DNA from 3 places in the Psychrobacillus sp. NPDC093200 genome. Region 3 is predicted to be linked to each of the others. Evidence: riboswitches for the same ligand, from Rfam matches in the RefSeq annotation. Region 3 holds a riboswitch; each other region holds the start of a gene.
The links. A riboswitch is a leader RNA that binds a small molecule or an ion and turns the genes downstream of it on or off. The one in region 3 is predicted to bind thiamine pyrophosphate.

Region 1 (10,933 bases), on a different contig from region 3:
CGTTAGGAAGATTCTGCTCGAGCTTCTGTCGTCTTGGGTAGAGTATTTTGCCCTCCGCATACGGAATTTCTTTTGCGTGTGCAAATACCGGAACTTCCTTCCCCTTTACAATGTGCTCAACTGCACCCACATGATCTGCATGCCCATGCGTCAATACTATTCTTTTCAAGGGTCCAGCGTTTAGCTGTTCAATAAACCCCAATATTCCCTTAGCCATTTTTGGTAAGCCAGCGTCCACTAACGTAACACCGTCCTCCTCCACCACTACCCATACTTGAACAGGTATAACTAGCCATATCATCCAAGATCTTATGCTCCAAATATTTTCTGAAATCTGTTTAATCTTCAATTTTTTCTCCCCCTATATATTTCCCCTTCATACCCTCTAACATAATCTCTACTGCTAAATCGAATGTCGGAATCAATCTTTCCATTAGCACTTCAAGCGGCTCGTGCTGGTAGGAATAGGTGCTAAGTATGCCATTTAAATTAAAATAAAATATACGAGAATAGGCTAGAATTTGCTGTTCTGATTTAATTTGCAGACAATTTGTAACAGCTGTTTTTAACAAATTAAATATAGAAAGACGTAATTTATTTATTTCCGTCACCGGCTCTTCATCTACCCTAGAAGACATTTCGTTAAAAAATATGCTATACATACTTTTGTTTTGTAGGCAGAAGTAAATATATTTTTTACTAATTATCTTTAACTTTTCTTCTACTGATAAATTCGTTTGTTGAAGCGTTTGTTCCATTTGAATGTATAAATCATTCAGATGTGGCATGGACAACTTGTAAAGAAGAGCCTCTTTATCCTTATAATAAAGGTAAATAGTGGTATGAGAACATCCGGCCAGCTTTGCAATTTCTCGTATGGTAACAGCATCATAACCCTTTTGAGAAAATAATTTCTCTGCTGCATTGATAATTTCTTTCTTTGTTTCGTCTGAACGTGCACTTTGTCTATTTGTCATCTAATCACCCCAACTAACCATTGGTTATATTATAACCAATGGTTAGTGTTGTGTCAAAAATTGCTCTAAAGTCCTTTAAGACCTCAGAGCATTTTCTCTGCTTATAAATGGGAGGAGCTAAAAACATAATCTTTGTCTACGCCTGTAAGGTTACTCCTCTAATGTCTCTTGTTTCTCTTCTCCTTTAACAAAATAGCTAATTGTGTTACGCTCTGTATCAATTTCGATAGCTTGGTCCACATCTACGGCAAGTCTATGCTCAACAATTACTTGTTCATCTGTTTTAGAGTATTTATAAGTTGCTAGTGTTTTATTTTTATCGTCACTTTCTTGTGTGATGAGTAGCTCAGATCCATTATTAAATGTTATTTTATCGTTTAATATTTCTATTTTCATATTGTTTTCGATAGGTATGTTTTGTGAGATTGCCCACTTTTCCTCAGTCTCATTATACTTCCCTATTAGTAGGCCTTGGGGTTCCTCTTTAGCTTGCGTATAAGGAATAACGACTTCTGGAATAGTATCCTCGTCAAATTGAACAATTACTGCTTGTCCAAATTCTGGCTCAGTTAGTTCATTTTCCTCCCACCATTTGCTTTGGTTAGATAATGCTAGCCATTCTTCATCTGTTACCTCAAGTGAGAACTCCTCATCTTCAACAACTTCTTTCTCACTTCCCTCAACATCGTTATCTTTCTTCACTGTTGTCTCTTCATCTGAGCAGGCTGCAAGTAGTAAACTAAGTGCAGCTAAAAATAATACTTTTTTTAACATACTAGACCTCCTTTAAAAGATGAATGTGCGTAACACTTTGTGTTTAATAACAAAATTCGACATTCATTTTATCTATATAGCCTAAAAACATGGCTGATAAACTCAATACAGGAAAATTTAGTATTTAACTGATTAGAAACATGAATTTTAGATATTCATTCATTTTAAGAACCTTCTTTGAAGAACCACTCATAAATAAGACCAAATCACGAGTGAGTTGGCCTTAGAAGAGTTAAATTATTGCTTTTAGGAAGAAGTTACTTGCCCGCCGTTTACGTGAAGTGTTTGGCCAGTTACAAACCGAGAATCATCTGAAGCTAAATAAACAAAAGTAGGTGCTAGCTCAAATGGTTGACCCTGCCGCTCCATAGGATTGCCAGCTTGTGTGACCTCATCTGCAGAAAAGCTAGCTGGGATCAGTGGTGTCCAAATTTTTCCCGGAGCAATTGCATTGACTCTAATCCCTTGGCTTACTAGGTTATTTGCAAGTGCCCGAGTAAACCCTACATTAGCAGCTTTAGTAGCGGTATAGTCCATCAAATGCTTATGTCCCTCATATGCTACGACTGAGGCAGTTCCTCCATAATGGAGAAGGGTTTTCTGAAGTTATTTAATAGGAAAGCCAGCCTGCATCTGCTGTTATGACAGTTCCATTAACAAAGCTTGAATCGTCAGAAGCAAGAAATAATGCTACAGTTGCTATCTCTTCTGATTTACCCATTCTTGGATTGTTGCCCATTCCTAATCGAATACGCCCCATTCCTTTTTCACTCACACTCGTCATAGAATTATTTATGTTAGTTTCTACCCCACCCGGTGCGATTGCATTACAGCGAATGCCTTGGTCCGCATACATATATCCAGTATTTTTAGTGAACCCCACTACTGCATGCTTAGAAGCAGTATAAGCACCGCCAGCTCTAGATCCTTGCAGTCCACCAACAGAGGCTACATTGATAATAACTCCCTTTTGCTTATCTAAGAAGATTGGTAATACCTTACGTGTGGAACGCATGACACTCGTAGTATTAACTGAAAATATTCTTTCCCAGTTGCTATCTTCGATATCCCCAGCAGGCTCAAAGTTGTCCATTATACCTGCGTTGTTCACTAAAATATCAACAGTACCATACGTATTTACCGTCGTATCAATCAGATTTTGAATATCATCTTCCTTTGCAACATTCGCAGTTATGGCTATTGCCTCTCCACCATTTGCTTTAATCTCGTCGACAGTAGCCTTCGCCGTCTCTTCGTTTAAATCCGAAACAGCGACCTTAGCCCCCTCTTTAGCATAGAGAACTGCAATCGCCTTTCCCATACCTGAACCCGCACCTGTTACTACCGCTACTTTGTCTTGAAGTCTCATTCCAACTACCTCCTCGGTTTGATTGAATGCGCTTACATTATTGTTTTAGTAGTTCACAAATCATCTCTTACTAGCTTTAGTTTAGTTAAAAAAATCCAATTTTACAATAGATAACCTGTGAACATTTTTGAAAAAATTAAACGTTTTTAATTTAATTCATAGAAAAGCCCAAAGACGAATTAATCGTTTTTGGGCTCTCCAACTTACGCTTTTTGTTCAGGCTCCTCTACAGGATCACTTATTAAGCTTGCTAAAACGTGAACGCGTAAAATCATTCCTTTCATCGTTCCTTCCTCGTCTGTTACAACAAGAGGATACTTAGAATCGAGGACTTGCTGAATCAAGTCTTGTACATATTCTTCAGGATGGACTGTATTCACATCCTTTGACATTGTTTCTTGTAAGGATTTCTTCTGCTTCATGCCCTCGATAGCCTGGTCAATGGTAATGATACCTTGCAACTGACGCTTTCTGTCTACCACAAAAGCACTCGAGTTCCCATTCTCTCTCATCACCTGGATTGCAACATTTAGTCCATCCTTTAATGATACTAATCCGTTGGGCTTAGACATAATATGCTCTGCTTGAAGAATTTTAGTGCGATCAATATCTCGTATAAACTCTGATATATAGCTACTTGCCGGATTTTCCAGAATCTCTTCTGGAGTGCCAATTTGCTCAACTTTTCCGTTTTTCATAACCGCAACACGGTCCCCAATTTTAAAAGCCTCGTTGACATCATGTGTGATGAAGATTATTGTCTTTTGAAGGCGATTTTGGATATCAAGTAGCTCTAGCTGCATTTCTCTACGGATTAATGGGTCAAGTGCACTGAAGGGCTCATCCATTAATAGTATATCTGGATCGTTAGCAAGTGCTCTGGCGATGCCTACTCGCTGGCGCATACCTCCAGAAAGTTCATCTGGATATTGGTTTTCATAACCTTTAAGACCAACTGTTTCTAAATGTTTCTGAGCAATTTCCTGGCGCTCGTTCTTAGACATTCCTCTTATCTCTAAACCATACTCAATATTTTCTAATACCGTACGATGGCTAAACAGCCCAAAATGCTGGAATACCATAGCTATTTTCTTTTGACGATAGTATTTTAACTGTGTCTTATTGTAATCCACGACATTTTCTCCATCGACGTATATAGCGCCAGAAGTAGGTCTATTCAATAAATTTAAACAACGAATTAGGGTAGACTTACCACTTCCTGATAACCCCATAATCACGAAGGTCTCTCCCTCCATGATTTCCATTGAGGCATTGTACACTCCGACCGTATGCCCTGTTTTAGCTAATATCTCTTCCTTTGGTACACCCTTCTCTACCATCGGAATAATTTTTTTAGGTCGAGACCCAAAAATCTTCGATACGTTTTCTAATTTTAATTTTACTGTCATGCGGCATCCCTCCTATGTTTCTGAAGGCGATTCGCAATTCCTCCGGTAACGCGGTCGATGATAATCGCTAGGAAAACAATACTGATCCCAGCTTCAAAACCTAGTGAGATGTCTATTCGGTTAATTGCAAAGAGTACTCGTTCTCCAAGTCCCTGCGCACCAACCATAGAACCAACAACCGCCATTGCTAGCGCCATCATTGTTGTTTGATTTATACCTGCCATAATTGTAGGTAAGGCTTGTGGTAGTTGTACTTTCATGAGCATTTGAGAGGAAGAGGAGCCGAATGATTGTGCAGATTCTACAATCTCTTTATCTACACTTCGGATACCTAATTCTGTTAAACGGATTACTGGTGGTAATGCATAAATGATTGTTGCAATAACTGCTGGTACATTTCCGAGCGGAAAGAAGAAAATTACTGGTATTAAGTAGACAAAGCTTGGCATTGTCTGCATCGCGTCTAATATCGGACGCATGATTCTGGACATTGATTTACTAAAAGCCATTCCAACTCCTAGTGGTATGCCTATAACAAGAGACAAAATTACGGAGATTAAAACGATGGAAATGGTGGTCATTGTTTCTGGCCACAAATCAAAGGATCCAATTAAGAAGATAAATGCTGCATATAGCAGTCCTCCATATAGATTATTAAAAAACCATCCAATTAAAAAGATGATAACAATAAATAACCACCAAGGAATTGCTAGTAGACCCGCCTCAAGACCTTTAATCATGGAAGACGAGATGATAAAGATAAAATCAAAGAATGCATCAAAATTCATGGCAAGAAAATCCACGAATTTCTCTACTACATCCCCTATTGGAAATCGTACGTTTGGAAATTCTGTCATAGAATGGGACTGTAAAAGTACAGCCACAACCACCTTTCTTTAGTTAGATTAAGTAATGAATTATTTCAAAGAAGCTTTTACCTTTTCAGCCACTTCTTCGGACACCCAAGCTGTCCAAATATCTTCATACTCTTTCATCCACCAAATAGCGGCTTCATCTGCTTCAACATCATTTTCCTGCATATAGTCTAATGCACTTTCCGTTAAATCGTTACTAGTTTCATATTTACTTAAAAAGTCTACTACGTCCTTAGCTTGTGTTGGTAAATCCTTATGAACTGCAATAACTACATCATTTGGTGGAAACTCAGTTCCTTTTGATTCATTCCATTTGGCTTCGTCGTAAGGTGCGTCTTCTAATAGAGTTAAATCGTAGCTAGCTGTTACCCACGTTGGTGACCAATAATATCCTACCCAAGGCTCCCCTTTTTTATATGCTCCTGCTAAATCTGCAACAATTGCAGAATCAGAGCCGGGTGCTAGATAGTTATATTGTTCGTCAAGGCCATATGTTTCAAGTTTCGTCCCCAAATACTCACTTACTACCCAACTAGATGGAGCTCCGACCACTCGGCCTTTACTGCTATCTTCGGGATCTTGGAAAATTTCTGGATACTTCTCTAAGTCTTGAACCGTCTTTAAATCTGGAGCGATTGGTTCAATTCCTCGTTCTGCATCTCCCTCTATCACGTAAGTTGGAACATATAATCCTTGCGCGTTATCAGCGAAATTAGTAGCTACCTTCATGATATTTCCACTTTCAATTGCTTTTTCGTAGACATCTTTAATGTTATCGGTCCATACTTCCATATAGACATTTATGTCGCCCTTTTCAAGTGATTGCATCGTAGCTGCTGTTGTTCCACTTGTTACCTCGGTTTCATAACCATAACCTTCTTCGATGATAGTTTGAGCAATGCTGTTGTGTAGGCGTATACTATCCCATCCTGCATCAGCAAACTTAATCACCTCAATACTGTCTTTGCTTGTCTCGTTGCCACAAGCTGTAAGTACTAAAAGCATGCAAAGTGAAAAAAATAACATAATTTTTTTCATTAGTCTGACTACCTCTTTTCATTCAATTTTTAAATTAGACGTTCGATCGTTCCTCCTTCAATACCTATAAAATAACTGCTAAAATTTCAAAACAATTAAACTTCCTAATACTGAAATTAAAGGACGCCTAATTTATAACTACTAATACTACTAAACAAATTTGTATATTGCAAATTACTTAAAGAGATAGTTGTTAATTTTTTATTTTAATCTGAATATTTAGCATTAATTTAGTAGACCAATACGATTAGATAAATAGGTAAATATTGTACAATATTCTCGTTTAAAAACAGTAATTTTTATCAAATATTTGATAGATAGTGCTTTTGTATAGTTTTAATTGAAAAGTGCATGCTCACTTGCTTTCTACTAGATTAGGACATAGGATAGTAAGCTTGATTTCAGGTGGACACTTTCTGTTGGGTGAGCGATAAGCCATCCCCGTCGCATACTTACACCTTCTTACCTCATAAAAAATGCCATGAATACTGGATTCATGGCAGCCTAGATTATAATTTTTTTCCTTTAAACAACTCGATTATCAGGTTCTTGTCCCTCTAAAACATTTTCAATTGCTTTAGCATTTATTTGCATCATAGCAAGTCTCGTATGAATACTTGCACTGCCGATATGGGGGAGGACTGTAACATTAGGCAAGGTTAAGAGTGGATGATCTAAAGGAACAGGCTCCGTCTCAAAAACATCTAGTCCAGCGGCCCATATTCTTTTATTTAGGAGGGCATCATAAAGGGATTGCTCATCTACGATTCCGCCACGTGCAACATTAATAAGAGCAGAGGTTTCCTTCATCAATCCTAACTCTTTTTTTCCAATCATCCTTTTAGTTTCTGGAGTTAGAGGTGTCAATATTACAACAAAATCAGATTCTTGCAATAATGTTTCTAGCTCCACATATGTAAAGTTATTTTGTTGCTCTGCCTCTAATTTTCTTGTTCTATTATGATATAAGACTTTCATATTAAAACCCTTCGCACGTCTTGCTACCGCTTCACCGATTCTTCCCATGCCTATGATTCCTAACGTAGCTCCAAAAACGTCCATTCCCGTCAGCTGCATCGGTGTCCATGATTTCCATTTACCTGCACGAATATCCTGTTCTGCTTCGGTAATACGACGAGCAGTAGCCAATAACAACGCAAAGGTTAGGTCTGCAGTTGTCTCAGTTAATACACCAGGAGTATTTGTTACCATCACCCCTTTTTCTTTCGCTGCTTCCACATCAATATTATTGAAGCCAACCGCTAGATTACTGATAATTTTTAAATTCGGTAAATTTTCTATAAGTTCCCGGTCCACTTTATCCGAGAGAACCGTCCACAGGGCATGGACGTCCTTTGCCTCCTTTTTTATATCTTCATAATCCATTGGAGTTTCCTCGCTGTGCCACATATTCACCTCAAATTTTTCTCTTAATGGCTGTACAATTTCCTCCGGTAATTTTCGAGTAATAAAAATTTTGTCCATTTAGTTTCCCCCTTATGTTTTCTGATAATTTAAGCATGGACGATTAGAGAAAAGAATTCAACCATATTTACAATTATATTTTTATACGCTATACTGTGGGCACATAAAGAAAACAAATTGTGTAAATTTATACACAACTGTAAAACTACATACCGTTTCTGCACTAGGGGTGCCCACTTTGGCTGTGATGAGAGCTTTTTAGCTCCGATCCCTTATTACTCGATCAGGATAATACCTGCGTGAGGAAGTGCGGTGACTTTCCTTTTTTCATAAGGGTTAGTGGCTGCATCTTCACGGATGTAGCTTTTTTTTATGAAAAAATTGAGGGAGGTTTTTAGGATGGAATGTGGTTTAAGTCCAATTGTAGGGTTTCGTTTTTCCCTACATCCGATGAGCAATGAATTTGTAAGTATTATTAAAGGTGCACTACAGAATACAGATGTATCCAATGTGTGGATGCATACGGATGATGTCTCAACCGTTATCAGAGGAAAACAAGTTCATGTATTTAATGTGGCAAAATCTATTACTCTGAATGCTGCCAAAACAGGGGTACATGTAGCTCTTTCTGGAACATTTTCAGCGGGTTGTCCTGGCGACACCACTGCTGACGTTTATTTAGACAAGGTTGATGAAGTGACAAATAAGGATGAAACAAACCAATATGTTTCTTCTCAATTTGCTTTATACCCTATGAACAATCCTAACTATATGGATGTGATCTACAGAGAGATTGAGCACGCTAAAGTGAAGGGTGTATTCAATGAATCTATGCATTATGCTAGCGGGATTCATGGGGATATCCATGACGTGTTTGCTTATTATGAGGCAGCCTTCAGCAGAGCTAGATCAGAAGAGCACAAGCATCTAGTGATGACTTTATCGATGAGCATTAATAGCCCTTCTCACGGAGATGACCTCCATGCTTAAATCATGGAAGCTAAAAGAAATTGTTTTAATGTCGGTCTTTGCAGTGGTGTTTGGGATTGTTTATTTACTCTTCCTTCATGTAGGAAACATTTGGTCTGGCTTCGTCGGACCAATCGCATATGAGTGGATTTTTGGTGTTTGGTTTATCGTTTCAATTATCTGTATGTACATCATTCGGAAACCCGGGGCGGCGGTTATCTCGGAAACTATCGCAGCAGCAATAGAGGTACTTTTAGGTAATGCCGTCGGGCCACGTCTTATCCTTTCTGGTGTCATACAAGGTCTAGGTGCCGAGGCTGTATTCGCCGCTACACGTTACAAACGGTTTGACCTTTGGGTTTTAATGCTTGCGGGAGCAGGATCCGCAGTTTTTAGCTTTGTGTATGGCTATTTCTTAGGAGGATTTGCCGTTTATACCACTGGATATGTAGTTTTCATGCTAGTTGTTCGTATTTTTAGCGGAACTCTCATTGCTGGTTTAGGTGGAAAAGCTGTAGCTGACGGCTTGCTTGCCACTGGTTCGTTAAGAGGATATGCTATTTCGCGTTCAAAAAAAGGTGATATTCGTGCCTAAAGTTATCCGTTTTGAAGATGTCACCTTTTCTTATCCAGACAAGGATACTGCTGTTCTATCAAACTTTTCTATGTCTATCGAAAAAGGAGAGCGTGTCGTCATAACCGGACCAAGCGGCTGTGGAAAGAGCACTTTACTTTATTTGTGCAATCGTCTCTATCCAGAAAATTGCGATGGCATAGTGTCCGGTAGAATAGAACTTTTTGGTAAAGAAAATGATTCCTATCGACCTGGCGAAGTCAATCATCGTATCGCAACAGTATTTCAAGATCCAGATGCACAATTTTGTATGCCAACTGTAGAGGAAGAGCTTGCTTTTACTTTAGAGAATTTACTCGTCGCACGGGAAGAAATGGAGACGAAGATTTCTGAAGTATTGGAGTTAACTAGGTTAACGGATTATCGACATTCCATCATTCAATCGCTTTCTGGAGGTATGAAGCAAAGGGTTGCCACTGCTTGTGCAATGATTATGGAGCCAGAAATATTATTGTTAGATGAGCCTATCACCCATCTGGACCCGTATACCGCAAAACAATATATTGAATGGTTGGACTTACTTCAGCAAAAATCGAGTATAACCATCTTAGCGATTGAGCATAGACTCGACCTATGGGACAACTTCTTTCATCGAACAATTAAGTTAAAGGAAGATAGAATTCCGTATGAAAGCTATACCAAAAGGAAGAGCATGGTTCAAGCAGAAAAGTCTCTGCATGTGGAAAATATTAGTACAAAGCATTTTTTACAGCCAACTTCATTCTCTTTAAATAAAGGAGAAATCGCAGTGCTAGCTGGACCAAATGGCAGTGGGAAATCTACATTATTGAAGGCTCTTTCAGGTATTTTACCCTCTAATGGCAAAGTAAAGCCTAGCATGTTAGGCTATGTACCTCAATCACCAGAATTTTTGTTTATTACAGGGCAAGTGAAGGAAGAGGTTTCTTTCGGTGGTGTTCAAAATACGGAGAAAATGTTGGAGCGACTGAATTTATCTACTGTTTCAGATGCACATCCTTTTTCAATCAGTCATGGGCAAAAAAGGCGCCTAGCTATAGCCATTATGCTTTGTCAGAATCGTGAAGTGATACTGATGGATGAGCCTACTTCTGGCCAGGACTCCGCTACTTTAGCCGAACTGTTTAAAGTAATTGATAATCGTTCTAAGGCAGGTACTACCTTCCTAATTGTTACACATGATATGGAGTTTGCTTATAAGGTTGCAGACACCATTTTACTAATGAAAGACGGAGCAATTACAGGAAAATATCACTCTGACAGCTTTTGGGGTAAAGAAGATTTACTGCTAGAACATCAATTACTCTCACCTAGACGAGGTGCTCTCTATGCACACTAGCCTACATAGGATGAATCCGTCTGTTAAGTTTGTGATAGTAATGATTTGCATGCTGACACTTGCGTTTTTTTTCAATCCATGGACTCCACTTGTTTTTTGGTTAAGTATTATTGTGGTGCAAATGTTTTTAAGCCATATATCCTGG
Region 2 (10,933 bases), on a different contig from region 3:
GATAACGGAGAAATTGAAGAAGTGGAATATAAGCAAACCGCTCACTATCAAACGACTAAATATTTTCTAGATCACCGAGAGAAATTTTTAAAGGAGTTATTGGAAGGTGATTAGATGCCTGTAATTATGAATTATATAGATGAAATGCTTTATACCATTGCTATTTTTTTACCTGTCCTAATTATCTGGAGGCTTATTCGTTGGAAGAGGCGAGGCTTTCATTTAAGGGAAGGTTTATATGAGTTAGGTGTATTATTTCTCATTGCAGTATTAGTTGGCTTGTTTTCTCAAACAATCATACCAAAGTATGGAGAGGAACAGGCTTATGTAAACAGTATCAATTTGGAATTGTTTCGAGTTTTAGAGGAAACGTGGAACGCTATCATATATTTAGGGTATTGGGAGCCTTTTTATATTAACTTCCTTGGCAATATTGCTCTATTTATACCTATTGGTTTTCTCTTTCCTCTTGTCTTCAAACGTATGGAGATTTTCCCCTTTCCTGTAATTATGGGATTTCTTATCTCGCTATTTATAGAAATCGTTCAAATTCCGCAAAATAGGAGCAGTGACGTGGATGATCTTTGGTTAAATAGCTCTGGAGCGTTAGTAGGTTATTTGATTTATTTATTGGTTAGAAGGAAATTTCCTGTTTTCTGTAAGGTGTTCAAGAAAAATCATGCAACGAGTTTATAAATTTCTCGTCCGGGGTAAATATTATTCGGAGAGAAAAAAGCAAGGAGACAACTAAGAATGATGATACAAAAAGATACACAAACAGAACAAAGAAGAGACAATATAATTGAAGACCTTGTAAACAAAGGTGTTTTTAAAATTGATGGAAAACAATTATATGAATTGAATTTTTACGAATTAATGAAGCAATATATAAATGAAGAGAAACAAACAAATTAGTGCCTAGTATAAGGCACTTTTTTAATTGCATTTATCTATTTATATGGCTAATGGTCGATAATAGAAATGTGGTACACTTGAGTCAAACACAGATGAGGTGGAGAAAAACTTGACAGCTATACAAAATTTAAATGAAACATTACAGAGAAAATGGGCAGAAGCAGAATTTGCCTTTGAGATGCCTATCCAAACACAACTTATTCCGCATATGCTTGACGGTTCAGATATAGTAGCAGAATCACCAACGGGAACAGGGAAAACACTGGCTTATGTGCTTCCTTTACTACAATTGGTAGATCCTTCAAAAAAGCAAACACAGGCATTAATAATGGTACCTTCTCAAGAATTAGGAATGCAAATTGTCGAGGTATTGAGAGAGTGGGCTTCAGGTACTGGTGTCTCAGTTGCTCAGCTAATCGGTGGCGCGAATATTAATCGACAAATTGAAGGCTTGAAGAAAAAGCCGAATATAGTAGTAGGAACACCTGGTAGATTGCAGGAGCTTGTAAAGGTGAAAAAGCTTAAAATGCATGAGATTAAGACGATTGTGTTAGATGAAGGTGATCAGCTACTTAGTAGAGAGCATCGGACTACTGTTAAAGGATTAATAGATGCAACAGTTGAGAGACAGCTTGTCGTGACATCGGCAACAATAACAGAGGAAATTGAGCTAGTAGCAGAACGAATGATGAAGGAACCAATAAGAATTCATGTGTCAGCGGAGGAAGTACCAGCAAAAGGTGAAGTCATTCATAGCTTTGTAAAAACAGAGACTAGAGACAAGACAGAGCTATTAAGAAGGCTTTCGCATTTTAAGGGGATGAGAGGATTAGCATTCGTTAACAGTCTAGATCAATTACTGATGAAGGATTATAAGCTATCTTATCGAGATGCTCCAATTGCATCTCTTCATTCTGAAATGAAAAAAGAAGAGAGAAAAAAAGCATTGGACGACTTTAAAAATGGAAAAGTGAGCATTCTAATCGCTACAGATGTTGCAGCCAGAGGATTAGATATATCGGGACTTACTCATGTTATTCATGTAGATGTACCACATTCAATTGAGCAATACTTACATCGTTCAGGGCGTACTGGACGAGCAGGTAAGGATGGAGAGGTATTAACTCTTTTAACATATAACGACGAAAAAACTTATAAAAAATGGACAAAAGAGCTTCCAAGCAAGCCAGTCCAAAAAATATGGTATCGCGGTGAATTAATAGAGGGATCATCTAAAACAATCGATAAAAAGGGGAAATAATGTATGGATTTTCAAAAAAATCTAGAGGAATATGCTGAGTTAGTTGTTAAGGTAGGTCTAAATATTCAAAAGGGGCAGCCTCTACTCATTAATACAACAACAGATACAATCGATTTTACAAGACTTATTGTTAAAAAAGCCTATGAAGCAGGGGCAAAAAGAGTAGAAGTAAACTATACGGATGAAGTAAATGCTCGATTATTTTACGATATGGCCCCCGATGAAGCATTTCACGAAGTGCCAAAATGGGTTGTTGCTCAAAGAGATGAATTGATTGAAAGTAAAGGTGCTTTATTATGGATTGACGCCGATAATCCCGATCTTTTAGAGGGTGTGTCAATTGATCGTATTTCTAACTATCAAAAGGCTTCTGGTAAGGCATTAGAAAATTATCGTAAAGCAGTGATGAATGATGTGATTACCTGGTCAATCGTAGCAATGCCCTCTAAAAAATGGGCTGCGAAGGTTTTCCCAAAACTCCCAGAGTCAGAACAAATGGATGCATTATGGGAGCTTATATTTAATGTAGTACGCATTGGAAAAGGAACTGCAGTCCAACAATGGCAGGAACATATTAATAATTTAGAGTCGCGTGCTGGATTATTGAACGAAAAGCGCTATAAGAAACTGCATTATACGGCAGATGGAACAGATATTGAAGTAGAGTTACCAAAGGAACATATTTGGCAATCAGGAGCTAGTAAAAATGCTCAGTCCGTGCCATTTATCGCTAATATGCCTACAGAGGAAGTATACACTGCGCCGCTAAAAACAGGTGTGAATGGATATGTAAGTAACACTAAGCCTTTTGTCTATCAAGGAAATGTTATTGATGGCTTCAAATTGACGTTTAAAGATGGAGAAATTGTTCAAGTTCAAGCAGCAACAGGCGAGAAACTCCTACAAGAGCTAATTCAAACAGATGATGGCGCAAAATATTTAGGCGAAATTGCATTAGTTCCGCATGAATCGCCTATCTCCGCATCGAATGTATTGTTTTTTAACACTTTATTTGATGAGAATGCCTCCAATCATTTTGCTATTGGAGAAGCATACCCAACTTGTGTAGAAGGAGCTCGTGGCCTTACTACAGAAGAGTTAGAAAATATGGGTATCAATACTTCTATTGTTCATGAGGACTTCATGATTGGAAGTGGAAATATGGATATAACAGGTGAATTAGCTGATGGAACAAAAGAACCCATCTTCATTAAAGGTGCTTGGGCATTTTAAGGAGCTGATTATTGTTGAAAAGGTTGATAGGCATATTCATCGCCCTTTTTATAATATCTAATACTTACTCAGTTGAAGCTAAGGGGAAAGAGGTGTACATTCCTTTAGGTGATTCTTTAGCAGCTGGCCAAACACCAAATCAGGCAATTGATGCTGGCTATACAGATTTAATCTCTCAGGAATTAAATAGATCAAATCTGCTTGGGTTTTATTCCAAAGCCCTAGCTTTTCCCGGATATACAACTGCTGATGTCTTAAGGACTGTTCAAACAAAGGAAGCACAGGAGCTTTTGGCTAATGCAACACTAGTTACGATATCCGCAGGAGCTAATGATCTTTTAAGACTAGTACAGGTTAATCCTTCAAGTGGAATGGTCTCTTATAAACAGGTCTCTGCTAATTTTGCACTTAATAATGTGAGAAAAAACATGGAGGCAGTTCTGGAAAAAGTCCAAGCAGCAGCTCCGAAAGCTAATATATATGTAATGGGTTACTATTTTGCATATCCTCATGTGCATGATTCACAAAAGGTGGGAATTGGCAAAGAGTTAGATCAGCTGCATGCTATTCTTCAAACAGTTGCAGAGAAAAATGGAGCAACCTATATTTCGGTTGAAGAGTCTTTCAAAGGAAAAGAGAGTACTTTAATACCAAATGTTGCTGATGTACACCCTACCATGGAAGGTTACCGGCAAATGGCAAATTCGTTCTTTACAAAGTACAATTCACGTATGCTCGTATATGAACATGAAATGCCAAAGCCAAATCCTTTAACATTCGAGGAACTTATAGAAAGTCAACGTACAAATGCAAGTGGAAATTCTCAAGCTAAAGCAACAGTGTCCACTGGCTACCTATCGTTGACGAATGTAAATTTAATATCCAAAGTTTTTCAGAGGATTCTTTTATAGAGAATTTTGGTGAAAGTAATAATTCAAAAAAAGCAGGAGAAATCATATGATTTCTCCTGCTTTTTTTTATTGGAGGTGACTAATAAGTCTTGTCCTTCTAAATAATAGTGGTACCTTGGAGAGGCTATGAAGAGCCCATATTAACTTTAATAAGTTTCTAACTTAGTTCAATTAGCGTTTTACAGTTTTTTTGGATTTCATTGCTTTACGAACAATAGGGTACACAACAGGTGCCCATTTAATAGCTGCTTTTACTAGTTTTCCTACTTTCATAATCAATCGCTCCTTGTTGTTCTATAATATCTTATTCCCATTTGAGGAGCTATTAAACATGCCGTAACACTTTGACTCCTTGTACGATGTTCCATATAAGTAAAACTAGATTGATCACTGTATATAAACCCATAAAAATAAGAGCAGTAGTCATACTAGTCCACATGGAAGCAGAATCTCCAGTAAAGCCTAAAGGTAAAAAGTTTGCGAATATAGCCAGCATTAAGAACACAAAGAAAATAGTAGGGATGATATGAGAAATTAATGAACGCTTAGCGTGGTACTTTACCTCTTTTTCCGATGTAAGGAAGTAAACGATAATCGGGAGAATGAAAGGGGCAAACAAAATAGAAAAATATGTTGATGCACTCAAAATTTTATTGGTATCCATTCATAGTCTCCTCATTATTATTACTTATCGCTCTCCCTACGGAAAGCATCCATCTATAGCTTATATCTAGTTATTCTAATACAAATCTAACGAGAATGTCCTTATATTCCTCTACTGAAGATATAGAAACGTATTCCTGATCACCGTGCCAGTCAGAACCGCTTGGTCCAAATTCGATAGCTACTGCACCCTTAGCTGCATAATAACGCGTGTCGGCCGCACCATGCTGTCCAAATAGAACAGTAGGTGTCTGTCTAATCGAATTACAAACTGCTAAAAGCTTTTGTATATACTTGTCATCTTCTTTATTGGTGATTGCTGGGGTGTGTCCTTGGAAGTGTATTTCACTACCAGGATATTTTTCTAAAAGATCTCTTAGTTCCTTTGTGATTTTCTCAGCGTCTTGTCCAGGAACAAATCTTAAGGAGTAACTAATAACACATTTATCAGGTACCATATTATAGCGATCTCCTGCTTCTATTTTTGCCAAGTTTAAGGAAGGATAATCATAATATTCATTGCTTGCCTCCATAAAAGAGCAATTTCTTAGTTCCTTATCGAATAATATTGCTTTTTCAATCGCATTATCTCCTTCCCAAGGACGGCTTCCGTGCGCGGCTTTCCCTTTTAAATGGATATCCCATTGTAAAATTCCTTTAGCCTGAAGACCGATATTAACATGAGTTGGTTCACCACAAATAACGAAGTCTCCACAATGACCTTGTTCAACTAAGTGTTTGGAGGTTTTTCCTCCTGTTTCTTCATCAGTAACTATATGTAGCTGGACTTTTTTAGTAAGCTTATGTTCATCTTGTGACAGTATATAAAAAGCCTGCATCATTGCAGCAACGCCTGCCTTCATATCTGCAGAACCACGCCCATATAGTCTATCATCAATAATTTTTGGTTCAAATTGCTCGGGATTTCCTGGAACGACATCAATATGGCCATTCCATACGATAGTTTCCTCACCGGCTCCTATTTCAGCTACAAGCATTAGCTTAGTGTTTAATTCATAGGTTTTTGTTGATATGTTTCTCTTTTCTAGCCAGTCCTTACAGTAGAGCAGTGCCTCGTTAGCTCCGTTCAAATCATTACTCTTTATTTTGATTAAATCCATAAGTAAATTTATCAACCAAAACACTCCTAATAATAGATTTATTATTACTATTATAATACCTTTAGGGGTTGCAATATAAACATGTATCGGCTACAATGAACTCAAATCAAATAAATTCTAAACCACAAGGGGCGTCGCTATAGCGGCTGAGATAGTACCCTTAGAACCTGTAAGTTCATGCTTGCGTAGGGATGTGGATGGATACTGACAATCGCGCGATGTCTGGCTCTGTCCCGACGGCGTTTTTTTTGTGGTCAAAAAAGGGGATTACAATGAGAAATCAGCGTGTCGTATTGTTAGTAGAAATAGCTATATTCGCAGCATTAGGTTATATATTGGATTTAATAGGATTTGGGATGCCACAGGGTGGAAGTGTTACCTTTGTGCTTGTACCCATTATTTTAATAGCATTTCGCCGTGGTATAGTGGCAGGTGTTGTGACAGGATTTTTGATTGGACTATTACAGGTAGTTACGGGGCGCTTTTACCCGGCGCCATTATCCTTTGAAATAGTAGTTATTCAAGTAGGAATCGATTACTTTATTGCTTTTATGGTGGCGGGATTGGCAGGTCTATTAAGACCAGCATATATGAAAGCATTTGAAAATCAAAACAAGAAAAAAATGGCGATAGCAATTGTAATAGGTGCCTTAATTGCCTCATTTTTGCGCTACTTGGCACACGTTTTATCAGGGATACTATTTTTTGGTGAATTTGCTGAGGGAGAAAACGTAATTCTTTATTCCTTAATTTATAATTCTACTTATATGATTCCTGTGTTCTTGTTTGCCGCTTTTATTTGTGCGATTCTATTCGTAAAAGCCCCACGCCTATTAATGCCGAATTCATAAGATATATGATATGATAATCATACATCTAAGTGAAGAAGGGATCTTGTAAAGATGATAGCAAAAACAAATGAAGAGTTAGAAATGTTAAAAAAAATAGGCCAAATTGTTGCTGAAGTACGAGAAGCGATGAAGGCTGCAACTAAACCGGGTGTAACTACCAAGGAGCTAGATGAAATAGGCGGCGAGTTATTTAAAGAAAAAGGCGCTATTTCTGGACCTATGGGAGAGTATGATTTCCCGGGGTATACTTGTATAAGTGTGAATGAAGAAGTGGCTCATGGAATTCCAGGCTCCCGTGTGATTAAAGAGGGTGACCTTGTAAATATCGATGTATCCGGTTCATACGAAGGGTTTTTCGCAGATACTGGAATATCATTTGTAGTAGGCGAAGGGTACGAAGACAAGGAAAAACTTTGTCAAGTAGCGGAAAGTGCATTTAATCGTGCTATGCTGAAGGTAAAAGCAGGTTCTCGTCTAAACCAGATTGGTAAAGCGGTGGAAAGAGAAGCGAAGGATAATGGATTACATGTCATCATGAACCTAACAGGTCATGGTATCGGAAAGTCCCTGCATGAAGCACCCCAGCATGTCTTAAATTATTATGATGCTTGGGATCCAACAATTTTAAAAGAAGGTATGGTTCTAGCAGTAGAGCCCTTCATCTCAGCAAAAGCTGAACATATCGTAGAGTCAGGGGATGGATGGACGTTTGTAACTCCTGATAAATCTCTTGTTGCACAAATTGAACATACAATTATAGTTACAAAAGACGAACCGATTATTTTAACTAAATTAATTTAAATGAGTGAATTTCATTAAATAGCGCTTTTCTATTAAATACAAAATTTGTCCCTCTGTTAATTTAGCGGCAGTAGGCAATATAAAAAACACCAACGACTTAATTTTTCGTTGGTGTTTTCTTTATAAATAGAATTCCCGCTACTAAGACAGCGCTTAAAAACAGGGAAGCTGTTGAAATTAATAATTCATTTATATTATGACGGACTGCTATACCGATAAAAGCCCATATAAAAACTAATACAATAGCACGATCATCATAATGATACCTAAAATGTAGAGCGATAGCTGTTGCCAATGTTAAGAAAATGACAACCCATAAGGAGATTGTAATGCCAAAACCGCTAAATTCATAATAAGTAAGCACATAATCTAAATTTGCTAGCGTCGCAACAAAAATCCATCCCAAATAGATAGATATTGGCACTCGACTCTTCCAATTGGACTCATTGCTGGAATAAGTTAGATATAGTAAGAATAAGAACCAAAGTAGGGCAATGATTGTAATGAGGGCAAAGCTAAATTTTTCATAATGCCATAGTAAAATCCAAGAGATATTGAATATACATGTTGCTAAAAATAATAATACTCTACGTAGGGGTATCTTCTGTTGATTTCTATATTCTCTTATAACATTCCAAATCCAGAATGCAAGTAATATATAAATAAAGATCCAAATTGAAAATACATAGCCTGCTGGTGTAAAAAGTGCTGGTATTCTAGAAGATATTTCACCAGTTGTTTGACCATTTATAGGTAGAGTATTTGCAAGTATATTAACAATAATCGTTGCAATATAACCACAAATCAAAAGGATAATTTTGATCAATAGATCCCCCTCCTTCTATATTTAATAAGTATACCTTTCAAATAAAGAGCGCACAAATTCAATTATAGAAATAATGTGACAAAAAAACGAATAATTGACATGGTGAAACATGGTATAATAGATTTCAAGGCAATTTTTAAAATAGGGGGAATTTTCTGGTGTTAAAACAAAATTATCCAATAGTCTGGGATCTTGATCGTTTTTTTCTAGGTGGCAGTAGCTCGTCAGCTTTACAACAACATTTAGATGAAGTAAAAGTGAAATTAGGTAACTTTGAAGTAAATATAAAAAAATTAGAAGTTCCAACCGCTGTACAAGAGGCGAAACAAATTAGCCAAACAATTGAAGAATTAAGGGATGTAGCAGTAAATTTGTCGGAAGCTAGTGCTGTGATTGGCTGCTATCTAGCTCAAGATACGACAGATAAAAAAGCAACATTATTACAAGGTGAAGTTGGTTCATTGTATGCTAGGTTGTCTTCCTTAATGAATACTATACAACAGGTATTTAGTAAAACGGAAGGGTCAGTTTGGGAAGAACTTTTAAAGACAGATGAACTTTCACAATTCGAGTTTGTATTGAATGAATGGAGAGAGAATGCGAGTAAAATGCTCTCTGAAAAAGAGGAAGATTTAATAACAACACTTGAGGTGGACGGTTATCATGCATGGGGCCAATTATACGATATGCTTGTAGGAGACATTCGTATTAAAATAACTATTGACGGAGAAGAAAAATCTCTTTCAGTAGGACAAGCAAACAATTTGAGCTCCAGTGACAAAGCTGAAATCCGTAAGGAATCGTTTGAAGCATTGGAGCTTGCATGGACAGAAAAAGAAGATTTTATAGCAAAAGCGCTTAATCACTTAGCAGGCTTCCGCCTAGCGACCTATAAAAAGCGGGGCTGGGACAATGTTTTAGAAGAACCACTATCTATTAACCGTATGAAACAAGATACACTAGATGCAATGTGGGGAGCAATCTCTAAAAATAAAGCTCCGTTTGTGGAATATTTAAATAGAAAATCGGCGATGCTAGGCGAAAATGCGATGCATTGGTATGATCTAGATGCACCAGTTAGTGCCTCTACCGAAAAAATGGATTTTCAACAGGGTGCTGAGTTCATATTAAAGCATTTTAAAGAATTTGGACCAAAGCTAGAAGAGTTTTCTCGTCATGCTTTTGAAAATGGGTGGATTGAAGCAGAGGATCGTCCGAATAAACGCCCTGGTGGGTTTTGTACGGGTATGCCAGTTTCACAAGAATCTCGTATCTTCATGACATATAGTGGTACTATGTCGAATGTTTCCACACTTGCACATGAATTAGGTCATGCCTTCCATTCATATGCTTTAAGACCGGTTCATTGGATGAATACGAGATATGCAATGGGTGTTGCGGAAACTGCTTCGACCTTTGCTGAAATGATTGTAGCTGATGCCGCTGTTCGTGAATCAAAATCGACAGATGAGAAAATCGCTTTGCTGGAGGATAAAATTCAGCGCAGCGTAGCTTTCTTCATGAATATTCACGCTCGCTTCTTGTTTGAAACAAGATTTTATGAGGAACGAAAAGAGGGAATTGTTTCTGCTACACGTTTAAATGAATTAATGGAAGAAGCTCAACGTGAGGCTTATGGAGATGCGTTAGACACAGTACATCCACATTTCTGGGCTTCTAAATTACATTTCTACATTACTGATGTTCCTTTCTATAATTTCCCGTATACTTTTGGTTACTTGTTCTCTTTAAGTATTTATGCAAAGGCAAAAGAGGAAGGTACAGGTTTTGAAGAAAAGTATATTGCATTATTACAGGATACAGCGGTCATGTCGGTAGAAGACTTAGCTATGAAACATCTACAAGAGGATATTACAGAGGAAGCGTTTTGGAAGAAGGGTATTGACCTTTGTATACAAGACGTCCAAGAATTCTTGCAATTAACTAATGCTAAAGGGTGACGGTGCTTGATTTATTTAGAAGGAGCTAGTTGTTACTTAAGAACTTTGAATGTGAAAGACGCACCTGCTCTTGCGAATTTAGTGTATGACAATAAAATGTATTGGTCTGTTTTTGAACCATTACATCAAGAAGAATATTATACAGCTAGTGTACAAAGAGAAAAAATTCGAGAATCACTTATGCTCATGCAGGAAAAAAGAGAATATAGTTTTGGAATTTTTACACATGAACGAGATGACTTGATTGGAAGTATATCGCTTTATAGTTTAAAGCGAATGCCTTTTTCAAGTGGCCTCATTGGATACTCTATTGATCAAAGACACGTCGGAAAAGGAATTGCCTCAGAGGCAGTTCGACTTGTTAAACAATTTGGTTTACAGGATGTTCAG
Region 3 (10,933 bases):
AACCAAGTAGTTGAATAATGTTACCGAAAATCATTGTACCAGTTATGGCACCAATTTGAAGTACTGCAACAAAGAACAGACTAGATTTCAGATTATAGCCTGCATTCATCATTAAAGTTGGAAGCCATGTATTTAGTGAATACATGAGGATAAATGTACAGAAGCAAGACAGCCAGAACATCATCGTGCTTAATCCAAGTTTGTTTTTAAAAAGATCACGAACCGATGACTTTTGTTGCTGTTCTTGATGGACATATTTAAATTGAACATCTTTAGAGATCATTGGGTTTATTTTTTGAAGGACTTTGACAAGACGTTTTGTATCCTTTTGTTTAATTAAAGAATTAATAGATTCTGGAATGATACGTATAGCAAAAGGCAACACAAGCAGTGGTAAGCCGGCTATCCAGTATACCGGTTGCCAACCGAATCTTTCGAGCAATACCTGCCCGCTAAACGAGGCTAGAATTGCACCAACGGAGTAACCGCAAAATATGATTGAAATAATTGCAGCACGGTGTTTGGACGGAGCGTATTCTGATATTAAAGCAGCTATGTTTGGCATAACACCACCAAATCCTAAACCTGCAATAATACGAAAAACAATAAATAAAATCGGTGACGTTGCAAATCCAGATAATAATGTAAAAAAGCTGAATAAGAAGGTCGTTAAAATAATAATACGCTTTCTTCCAAAACGATCTGAATACAGACCGAATAAAACAGCTCCAACTGCTGTACCGATTGTCGTATAACTACTTATCGCCCCCGCTACTAAATCAGAGATTCCCCACTCCGCTTTTAACATTGGAATGGTTGCACCATAAATGACCACATCATAGCCGTCGAACATCATGATAAAAAATAAACAAAGAATAAGCACGTAATGAAAGACTTTCAATTTACTCTGATTAACTATTTCAATCGGGTTGACTGTTCTCATGGTACCTCCTATATACACGTAGTTTAAGGTAGATAATTAGCTATCATTTCTATTTGTCTCGCAACAGTTTGATAGAAAATAAAAGGATAGGCTATTAAAAAAGCAAAGCAATGTGTATGTAAGGAAATTTTAGCACTATACAATTGGTAACATGTAACACTTATTAAGTATCTCTAGCTATAGTTTTAAACTATAGCTGAACTTGTTCTTCAGCAATTGTTTCTTTTAAATATTCAATATATATAGTCGCTAAAGGACTGTTTTTTACATTTTTATGTGTAATATATCCAACTGTAATCCGTTCATCTACAAGTAAAGGAACTGAAACGATGTTATTACTATTTAGTTCATGACTTATCACACCAGTTGATATTGTATAACCATTAAGTCCAATCAATAAATTAAAGAGTGTCGCTCGATCACTAACTCGTATATTCTTTGGCCTAGAAAGAGTACTTAAAATCTCCTCAGAAAAATAAAAAGAATTATAATCTCCTTGTTCAAAGGAAAGATAAGGATAAGGAATTAAATCTGATAAAGTTACAAATTCCTGCTTTGCTAGCGGATTTCTAGAGCTAATAAATACGTGAGGCTTTGCTTCAAACAGCTCTTGAAAGATGAGATTACCTTCTCTCAGGAATTTATGAATCACTTTTTTATTAAAATCATTTACATATAAAATACCAATTTCACTATGTAGATTTTTTACATCTTCAATAATTTCATAGGTTTTGGTTTCTCTTAATGTAAATTCGTATTCATCTCGATTGTATTCCTCTAGCAGACGGACAAATGCACTTACCGCAAAAGCATAGTGCTGAGCTGATACAGAAAAGTGTTGCTGGGAAGATTGAATATTGGAATAGCGATTTTCCAGAAGATTTGCTTGTTCAACCACTTGTCGAGCATAACCTAAAAACTCTGCGCCTTCAGGTGTCATAATAATTCCTTTATTAGTTCTTTGGAAAATGATAATCCCTATTTCATTTTCTAACTCCTTTAGTGCATTTGAAAGACTTGGCTGGCTAATGAATAAATTTTGTGCAGCCTTACTAATAGAACGACTTCTTGCAACTTCAATTACATATTTTAACTGTTGAAGTGTCATTATTTTATACCTCTTTCTGATACTAATTTATAGTTTTAAAAGAAAGTGTGTCTCTCGTTCTCTATGTTTTAGTTTTACTTCATTGAGATGTTCACACTAAATTGAACAACCAATACATTCTTCTAAATTTTTATGAGTATTTTAAAACATAACTTAAATTTTGTAATATTACAATAACTTTTAATTTCACAACGGTTCCATTAATTCTTAAAACTTTTATTAAACACAAAAAAAGACAGTTAGCTAACTGTCTTCTTTAAGTAAAAAGTAAATACCTCGCACTATTTTATATATATAATGCTGCTGTTATAGTTTCTTTCATCCAGTTCTGTAACGGAAATTTTTTTACCTGAAGGGCTCCATTTGATTTTCGCATTTCTGACATTTGGAGCAATTTGTATGGATTTACCGGTTGATACATCGTACAGGTATAGTCCACTACTGTCTACATCGTTGATAACAGAATCTAATTGATATGCAACCATTTGCTGATTGGGAGACCAGGAAGCGCCAGTCACATCAGAACCTTCAGTAATAGTACTTTGTATATTTCCATCGATATCAGTAATTATCAGCCTTTTTGTTGACCCGGTTGCTTGAGTAACTAGTATTTGATTTCCATCAGGTGAGAGTGTGATTCCATCCGCATTTTCCAATTGCAGATTCTTTTTTTCTTTGGTCACCAGATTCAGCATAAATACCTGAAAAGTTGGACTGTCTGTAGTTATATAATAGATTTTTTCCTTCATTTTATGAACTGTGAACAATTGTTCCTCCTGAAGCTCGGCAATTTGAGTTAGATTACCTCTCGTGTCAGCCATATATGCCCCTCCTGCATAGGAAGCACCGATTACATTTTGCTCGTCAGTCCACCCAGCTGTATAGGCGCTACCAATAATGTCCTCCGTCATAGAAGATTGCCCCACGTCCTCTAAACTCATCAGATAATAGGCTACATCCCCAATAGAGTATTCATAATACAATAGATGTTTTTTATCTGGAGACAAAATTGCCCCACCAAGGAACATGTCTTTTTGGGCTTTTATCGTTTTAAACTCTTTTGTGTCCAAATTGTACTCATATATACTTCTAGGGTAGAACTCTGCATTCTCTAAGAGACTCATTTTTCCAAGTTCTTGGTTTTCTTTTGCAAGGACAACGGTCTGTTCATCGATCCAGTCGGAAATTTCCATTCCCTCGTATTTTTCAATTTTTTCGATTGTAACAAAGTCTAAATCGTTTTCGTTGCTTTCGTTTTCATTATCGACAATGCTATCATCTGGCTCTTCAATGTCTTTACTATTTTCTTCTTGCATACTGCAAGCAGAAAGAGTCAATACGACTAAGAGGAGGACAGTAATTTTGACAAATCCTAAATTTTTCATTTGAATCATCTCCTTGTCTATTATCATATGTAAAAACATCTAATATCCTAAACTACTAATTAAATAATTTTACTTATACAACAAATAAAATGCTCCTAGTCGTATTCCCCTATTTAAGTAACCTGACACCTTTTCAAGATTCTACTCCCCAATTAATTATACCATAAAATGGTAATTAGATGTTTAGGAAACAGCCAAATAAAAAAACGAAATCCATCATTGGAATTCGTTTTTCTTATCCTAATTTTAACTTAGCGACCACTTCACAATATGTTTAGTGTATATGGTAAATAGGAGATGTTGGTGAGTTTTAAAGAAAGTGCTTGATTTGCTTAGACACACAACGCGACCGGTACTTATAAGTAACTTTATAACTCATTGATGTTTTTTCAGAACTTTTTCTAATTTTCTACCCCTGCAATCCCAAAGCCTCCAGGTCCAGCATGGGTAGAAATCATTGCACCAGCTTGCATCCATGTTACATTTTCGAAGCCTGTTTCCTTTGCGATTTCATCCACTTGCCTCTTAATACTTTCATCAAGTCCGATAGAATAGATCAAATACAGCTGTTTTCTATCAATATCATATTGGTTTAAGTAATCTTGCATGAGCTTTACCGCTACGATGCTCATTTTCCCACGATATTTTCTCGTTGAAACAAGCTTTCCTTCTTTTAGCTCAATGCAGGGCTTTATTTTTAATAATGACCCTCCAATGTAAGCCATGTTACTTACGCGTCCACCCGATCTTAGAAAGTCCAAACTGCCTGGTATGAAAGCCAGCTTTGTTTTAGGAACGATAGATTCTATTTTTTCTATTAGCTGATTATGATCAATGGAAGGTTCTTCCTCCATTAAATTGGCAGCATACAGCACAACTGCAGCTAATCCTCCTGTCACGTTTAGCGTATCAATTAGGAAAAGATTTTCAAAATCCTCCGCTGCAATTAAAGCACTTTGAAAGGAAGCAGATGCTTTTGATGTATATCCAATGTGAATAATGATGCTCTCAGGAAAATTTGTTCTGATTTTCGTAAACAATTCATGATACTCATGTGTATTCGTTGCTGTTGTAGATGGAATTTTTTTTGTGCGACTATGATAATCGAAGACATCTTCTACAGGTAACTCACCATCTAAATAATCCTTCCCATCCATAATGACGTGCATCGGTACCACTTGAATTTGATGTTTTTCAACCAGGTCCTTCGGTAAATCCGCTCCACTCTCTGTTGATAAAATTATCCTTCTCATAGTACATCCCCTTCAAATAACGCATGCAATGCTGCGTACTTATTTATTTTATTTATCCTAAATATACACTAAAAGGGGAAAATATACAGATTAATAAACAGAAGATTTCCGTATGTAGTGGAATATTAACACTAAGTTAAACAGATAAAAGAAGGTATTAAGCTTAGCAATGACGTAAAACCACCTATTCTTTTTCGGTTTAATTTCTACAATACTTACTTATCCCCATTCTTATCTGATTAAAAATAGGATAAATATAAAACAGACGGTTTAGAAATGCATTATCGCACTACTAAACCGTCTGCTTAGTTACTTTAAACTAATTCCAACCATGCCACTGCTTCGCATTATGTGGCAACACTTTGATGCTGGTGGTTTAAGCAATTAGCTAGGACTTGCTATAGTTAAAGGTAGCCTTTTCATATTTATCTTCATACTTCAATGCGTATAATGATTAATGAAGTTATAGATTTTATAACAAATTATATTTGTATTAACTACGAAAATTCACTTTAAATTTCTCTAACAGTCTTCCAAATATCTTCACTAAGACTAATGGCAGAAATAACTGCAACACCATTAGCCCCAGCTTCACGTACGATGCTACTGTTTGTTGGTGAAATACCACCAATTGCTACAATGGGGACATTCGGATAGTCAGTTCTTGCTTTCTTTAAAAATGCAACCCCTGCTGGTGGTTCGGCATCTTTTTTTGATGATGTTTCAAAAATGGGTCCAATCCCAACATAATCTGCACCATTTGCAATCGCCTTTTCCAGTTCCTCCATCGTATGCACAGAAACACCGATGATTTTATTTTCTGCACGCTTACGAAACATTTCAATATTTAAATCATCCTGACCAACATGAATCCCATCAGCATTAAGCTTTAAGGCTAGCTCTACATCGTCATTTATTAGAAATGGCACTTTGTAAGCGTGACATAAACTTTGGCATTTACGTGCAAATTGTACATAGGAATCGCCAGTAAGTGCATTTTCACCCTTTTCTCTTAATTGAAACATCGTAATACCGGCTTGTAATGCTGCTTCTAACACCACTAAAGGATCACGCCTACAATTAATCGTACCCATAATAAAATATTTATCGAGATTTAGTGACATACAACATCACACTTCCCCTCAAGCTGACGATAGGCAAAATGATTCGTTGGACCAAAACCATGCCCAATATTTAATGGATTGCTAATCGCTAAATGGACAAATTTTTTCGCTTCCAAAACGGCTTCTTGCAAAGATTTTCCTTTTGCTATTTCTGCTGTTAATGCTGCTGAAAATGTACAGCCTGTTCCGTGCGTATGTTTAGTTTCAAATCGATTCGTTTCTAAGACAAAAGGAACCTCCCCTTTTATAAACACCGCATCAATCGCTTTGTCACCAGCTAAATGTCCACCTTTCATAACCACACATTGTACCCCAAGGGAGATAATATCTTGAGCAGCTAGAAATAGTTCTTGTTCCGTATGAATGGAGCGACCACTTATGACCTCGGCTTCTGGTATATTTGGTGTGCAAACAGTTGCAATGGGTAGCAGCTTATTTTTAAGAGCTTGTATAGACTCTTGTTGAAGCAAGCTGGCGCCGCCCTTCGCAATCATCACAGGGTCAACGATAAGAGGTAAGCCTCTATTTTTAAGTGTAGCAGCGACACACTCAATAATCTCTGAATTAAATAACATGCCTGTTTTAATCGCTGTCACATTAAAATCTTCAAGGACCGCCTTCAATTGTGCTTCTACAAATTGTACTGTTGTTGGAAAAATGCCATGTACACCTAACGTATTTTGGGCGGTTAAGGCAGTGATAACACTTGTACCAAATACACCAAGCTCTTGAAACGTTTTAATATCTGCCTGAATGCCTGCTCCGCCTCCACTATCTGAACCCGCTATCGTTAATGTAATCATTGGTGTCCCTCCGCTAAATATTCAAGTTGATTTAGAAAATTCATATGGAATGTCCCAATCGTTGAATACGCATTTGAGCTTGCTTGTTTATAATCACGAAGTAGATTCGCAAGATCTTCGAATGCATTTTCACAGCTTGCGAGCTCTGCTGCACAAAGGGCACTTAATAGACAGCCACTTCCTGTCATTTTCGTTACCTTTTCATGACCACCTACGATCCATTCTATTCTGATACCATCTGTAATCACATCTTGCTTACCTGTCACAATCACAAGACAGTTATATTTGTTTGCAACATGCATGGCCGTCTCAGCTACATCAAGTTCACCCACGCCACTATCGACGCCTTTTGCTTGCCAAGTAACACCTGCAATAGCCGCGAGTTCTCCGACATTACACCGAATTAAATTAATTTTAAGTTGTTGTAATAATTCCATCGTTGTTTCTAATCGAAAATTCGTTGCCCCTGCACCGACGGGATCAAAAACTATAGGAATGTTCTTCACATTCGCACTGTTTCCTGCTAGAAGCATTGATTTTATTGTCTGTTCATTTAATGTGCCGATATTTAATAAAAGCGCATTCGATTTTGATGCCATTTCCGCCGCTTCTTTAACCGCATCGGCCATCACAGGTGAAGCTCCTATTGCTAGTAAGCCATTTGCTGTAAAATTGGCCACGACATAGTTGGTGATACAATGCACTAAAGGTTTTTGTAGATTAATTTTTTGTAGGCTCATTCATATACACCCCTTTTGTCCAATTTTGCATCGTCCATGGCATTTCCCAAAACATCCACTCGTAATAACAGCTTTTTTCAAAATGTGCCTTTAAAACCTTTTGTTTCATGGGCTGTTCCTTCGCAAAACGATTTAACATCGACTTTTGCTTATTGATCGATTGAAGCATTTCGTCAGATGCATATAATGCAATCCATTGCGCATACAGCGGTACATTCGGATGAGCATACTTAAGCTGTTGCCCAATTTCTTGATAGAGCCACGGACAAGGTAATATGGCAGCAAATGCTTCTGCTACATCGCCATTATGTACAGCATTGTACATATGACTCACATAATTATAAGCAGCTGGTGCCACCTCAAAATTTTCAATTTCTTCGGCCGTTACATCTAAATCTTGAAAAGTTGTACGGTGAAGCTCAAGCTCTGCTTCATGAATAAATCTCGCACTGTTTAAAAAGTACTGAATGTCCTCGTCATTTGTTGCCTTTGCAGCTGCTAAAGCTAAGACTTTTGTGTAATGCTTTAAATAATACGCATCCTGTAGCATATAAAACTTGAACTTTTCGAGTGGTAAACTACCATCAGCAATACCTTGCACAAACGGATGGTTAAAACTAGCCTCCCAATAAAATTGCGTCTCCTGTCTAACTTTTTCACAAAACTCCATTTTTTTGTCCTCCTTAATTGGTGGACGTAAGTGCAAAAAAGGCGCCTCTAATAGAGACGCCCAAAAAGTGTAGACTACACCCATGATTGCTCCCTACGCCAGTGTTAACTGTCAGGTTCTAAGGGTCAGGTTTTAACCTTCTCAACACAATGTGTCCCCCCGCAATTAAAGTATTTGCAAAAGAAAAGCTCCACGTAAATAATACGCGGAGCTTAAGTAAGTACATATTGATCATCGTGTACTTTGCTCCCTACGTCCGTATTAACAGCCAGGTTCTAAGGGTCAGGTTTTACCTTCTCAACACAAACGTGTCCCCCTGCAAATTCATTTAATTACACTAAGTTTAACTGAAAGCACCACGGCAAACAAGATAATAATCACGACGTGACAGGTATGAGTTTAAAAATGAATCAAAGACCCTAGCAGATGTATTGAATTTATATCATAAGTAGGAGCTTCTTCCAGACTAAATTTAAATAAGCGAAAAATAAAAAAACGAATTCCAAAATCAGAATTCGTTTTTGAAAACTATGCTAACTCCAACCAAGCAACCGCTTCACAATGCAGTGAGTGTTGATGGTGGACTATTTAAATAATAAGAATGTAGTAGAATCACCTTAAATGCCTATTTTAAATATACTATTTATTATTCGTAAAATATAATTCAATAAGAAATCATTAATAAATATGAATCTAAATCTAAATCTAATAGAAATTGTCCTGTAAAGAAATTTAAAGCTTATACTTCAACTTCTACAAGAACATCATCTATTTCAATTTCATTTCTTATCAGGCTATAAATTTGTACATCTCTATTGATAGCTTCAAATCCTACAACTAAATTATATTTTGCAGGTATGTTACCATCCCACCCATTATGACCTCTAACTGCAATACAAAAGCTATCTGTTAACTGATTAGATTTTATAGTAGTCCAATCTTTTTGTAATGTACTATATGAACGAGAAAATTCTTTCGCTTGTCCATGATTACTTTGTTCGCCTATTTCCCACTTAAAATTCCCATCATCTTCTACAGATGAACCTGTTTCAAAAATTCTTTTTTCAAATGCATCAATTTGTTCACCTATTTTGCTACATCGCCAATCTAACCAAGTAGACATATATCTACTTGTTTTTCTACGTGTATTTCTTGGTTTAGCTGAATAAGACAATGTAACATCAATCCTAATATCATATTCTTCACCTATATCTAATATTTCACTAGGAATAGGTATGGTATAAATATGTGCTTCATTCCCGTAAATAATATTATCTTCTTCCGTTAATAATGTAATTCTATATTCATCATTTGTGGTAGCCCTAGTAACGTCTGGAAGACCATAACCAATATGTCTAAGTATAGTTTCATTAGAATTAAAAGTTTCATTTAAAGCTATTGGCCAACTTGCTGAGTGTGCAATTAAGGCTCTATATAATAAACTTGAAGCATTAGGGAATATCTTTTGAATTTCCGCTGCGATATATGCTACTTTAGGAGCCGCAAAAGAAGTTCCTATAGCATCTTTTGAATATGCTGGGCCAGTTGGTGAAGTTCTTATTAATTCTACACATACTTCTGAAGATAAAACTAAATCTACTGAATCTCCTACCTTATTTTTTACCCATGTGCCACCATATTCTACTACATCGGGTTTTATTGAATCCCATATCCCTGCTCCTGAACGCGAAAATGCTGAAGGCTCATTTTTCCCACCTATACTTATTTGATCAAGTGTTTCAAAACTTTCGCTATTAATCGATCCAACCGTCAATGCTTGCATACTTTGAGCTGGATTAGAAATACGTGATTTTTCATCAAATAGATAGGTAGGATAGTTATTTCCTTCATTATAAAAATCCTTAATTGTATGTTCATAGATATTTCCTGTTGCTTGAATAAATAATACATCATTTAAATAAGTTTGAAGATCAATTTCACTCGCCCATGGTGACATATGTTTTATTTCACATGAACTTATTTCTGCAATTGAATGATTATAGATTTTAGTCTTTTTTTCAGCCTTTATAGTAAAATCCTCAACAATAGACCTTATAAATAATGGTGGGAAAATACTAGTCCTAACCGAAAATTCATTATTTTCGTCTAATACACGAGCATTTCTTAAAAAACAAGGTAATTTATATGTACCATTTTTCGGTATTTGATGTGGATAAAGAATAGCTCCAGCTACTCTTGTACCATGACCTCCCCCTGATATTTCATCAGCTACTGTAGTCTTCCCTATAACTAGGCATTTTGAATCCTCTTTTAAAATAGCAGGCTCCAAGTACTTATGTTCTTCTTGAATCCCACTATCTATTACAGTAATAATTGGGGCATCTTCATCAGGAGGAATAATTTCTAAATCCTCGTTTATATCAGCTGCACCTATTTCATAAGATTCTCCTATAGATAAATCTCCTACGTATTCAGCTTGATAAATATAAGAGAAATTATAAACTAAATCTTTTATGCACTTACCTGAGATTCTTACTCTCGCGGAAAAACTATCACATAGTTCAAAAAATTTAGGTTCTCCATCAATAAAAGAACCTATAATTTCTCCACCATAATGCTCTATAAATTCAGTGAATTGTTCTTCGCGTTCATATTTCAAATCATCCCACTTTTGATAAGCCTCAAAATATTTTTTTTGCCAATTTAAATATTTCCTACTTCGTTTATACTCATCTTCATTTACATCATTTTCTTTTTCAGGTGGTTGTTCCAAATTAAAAATATTTCCAGAGCAACTAATACTTACATCAATTTCATATATATCATCATCTAAAATCGCTCCCCAAATACTTAATAAGTTGGCACCACATATTCTTTCTACCCTATCTTTATCATCATGAAATGCATAAATTCGAGCGGGAGTGTTACATCTTTTAGAAACCTCAT

Region 1: another riboswitch for thiamine pyrophosphate. It lies ahead of ACQKNZ_RS00700 (YkoF family thiamine/hydroxymethylpyrimidine-binding protein); the one in region 3 lies ahead of tenA (thiaminase II).
Region 2: another riboswitch for thiamine pyrophosphate. It lies ahead of thiT (energy-coupled thiamine transporter ThiT); the one in region 3 lies ahead of tenA (thiaminase II).

The regions. Positions count from the first base shown of each region.
Region 1 covers NZ_JBNNVC010000001.1:130,295-141,227, reverse strand. The annotation lists gene ACQKNZ_RS00745 (MBL fold metallo-hydrolase) at 1-349, opposite strand, end outside; gene ACQKNZ_RS00740 (TetR/AcrR family transcriptional regulator) at 339-977, opposite strand; gene ACQKNZ_RS00735 (hypothetical protein) at 1,128-1,751, opposite strand; partial or broken gene ACQKNZ_RS00730 (SDR family oxidoreductase) at 1,998-2,327, opposite strand; gene ACQKNZ_RS00725 (SDR family oxidoreductase) at 2,362-3,120, opposite strand; gene ACQKNZ_RS00720 (quaternary amine ABC transporter ATP-binding protein) at 3,324-4,529, opposite strand; gene ACQKNZ_RS00715 (ABC transporter permease) at 4,526-5,386, opposite strand; gene ACQKNZ_RS00710 (ABC transporter substrate-binding protein) at 5,447-6,442, opposite strand; gene ACQKNZ_RS00705 (2-hydroxyacid dehydrogenase) at 6,968-7,927, opposite strand; TPP riboswitch at 8,083-8,190, shown strand; gene ACQKNZ_RS00700 (YkoF family thiamine/hydroxymethylpyrimidine-binding protein) at 8,267-8,857, shown strand; gene ACQKNZ_RS00695 (ECF transporter S component) at 8,850-9,431, shown strand; gene ACQKNZ_RS00690 (ABC transporter ATP-binding protein) at 9,424-10,788, shown strand; gene ACQKNZ_RS00685 (energy-coupling factor transporter transmembrane component T family protein) at 10,829-10,933, shown strand, end outside.
Region 2 covers NZ_JBNNVC010000008.1:50,085-61,017, reverse strand. The annotation lists gene ACQKNZ_RS19445 (AAA family ATPase) at 1-114, shown strand, start outside; gene ACQKNZ_RS19440 (VanZ family protein) at 115-696, shown strand; gene ACQKNZ_RS19435 (Fur-regulated basic protein FbpA) at 754-915, shown strand; gene ACQKNZ_RS19430 (DEAD/DEAH box helicase) at 1,025-2,176, shown strand; gene ACQKNZ_RS19425 (aminopeptidase) at 2,180-3,409, shown strand; gene ACQKNZ_RS19420 (SGNH/GDSL hydrolase family protein) at 3,424-4,320, shown strand; gene ACQKNZ_RS19415 (DUF4870 domain-containing protein) at 4,646-4,984, opposite strand; gene ACQKNZ_RS19410 (M20 family metallopeptidase) at 5,055-6,119, opposite strand; TPP riboswitch at 6,222-6,313, shown strand; gene thiT (energy-coupled thiamine transporter ThiT) at 6,377-6,955, shown strand; gene map (type I methionyl aminopeptidase) at 7,007-7,756, shown strand; gene ACQKNZ_RS19395 (tryptophan-rich sensory protein) at 7,854-8,582, opposite strand; gene ACQKNZ_RS19390 (M3 family oligoendopeptidase) at 8,741-10,543, shown strand; gene ACQKNZ_RS19385 (GNAT family N-acetyltransferase) at 10,550-10,933, shown strand, end outside.
Region 3 covers NZ_JBNNVC010000006.1:75,174-86,106, forward strand. The annotation lists gene ACQKNZ_RS18210 (MFS transporter) at 1-943, opposite strand, end outside; gene ACQKNZ_RS18215 (LysR family transcriptional regulator) at 1,134-2,051, opposite strand; gene ACQKNZ_RS18220 (hypothetical protein) at 2,333-3,436, opposite strand; gene ACQKNZ_RS18225 (DegV family protein) at 3,838-4,689, opposite strand; gene thiE (thiamine phosphate synthase) at 5,202-5,813, opposite strand; gene thiD (bifunctional hydroxymethylpyrimidine kinase/phosphomethylpyrimidine kinase) at 5,804-6,616, opposite strand; gene thiM (hydroxyethylthiazole kinase) at 6,613-7,356, opposite strand; gene tenA (thiaminase II) at 7,337-8,026, opposite strand; TPP riboswitch at 8,100-8,197, opposite strand; TPP riboswitch at 8,257-8,354, opposite strand; gene ACQKNZ_RS18250 (S8 family peptidase) at 8,766-10,933, opposite strand, start outside.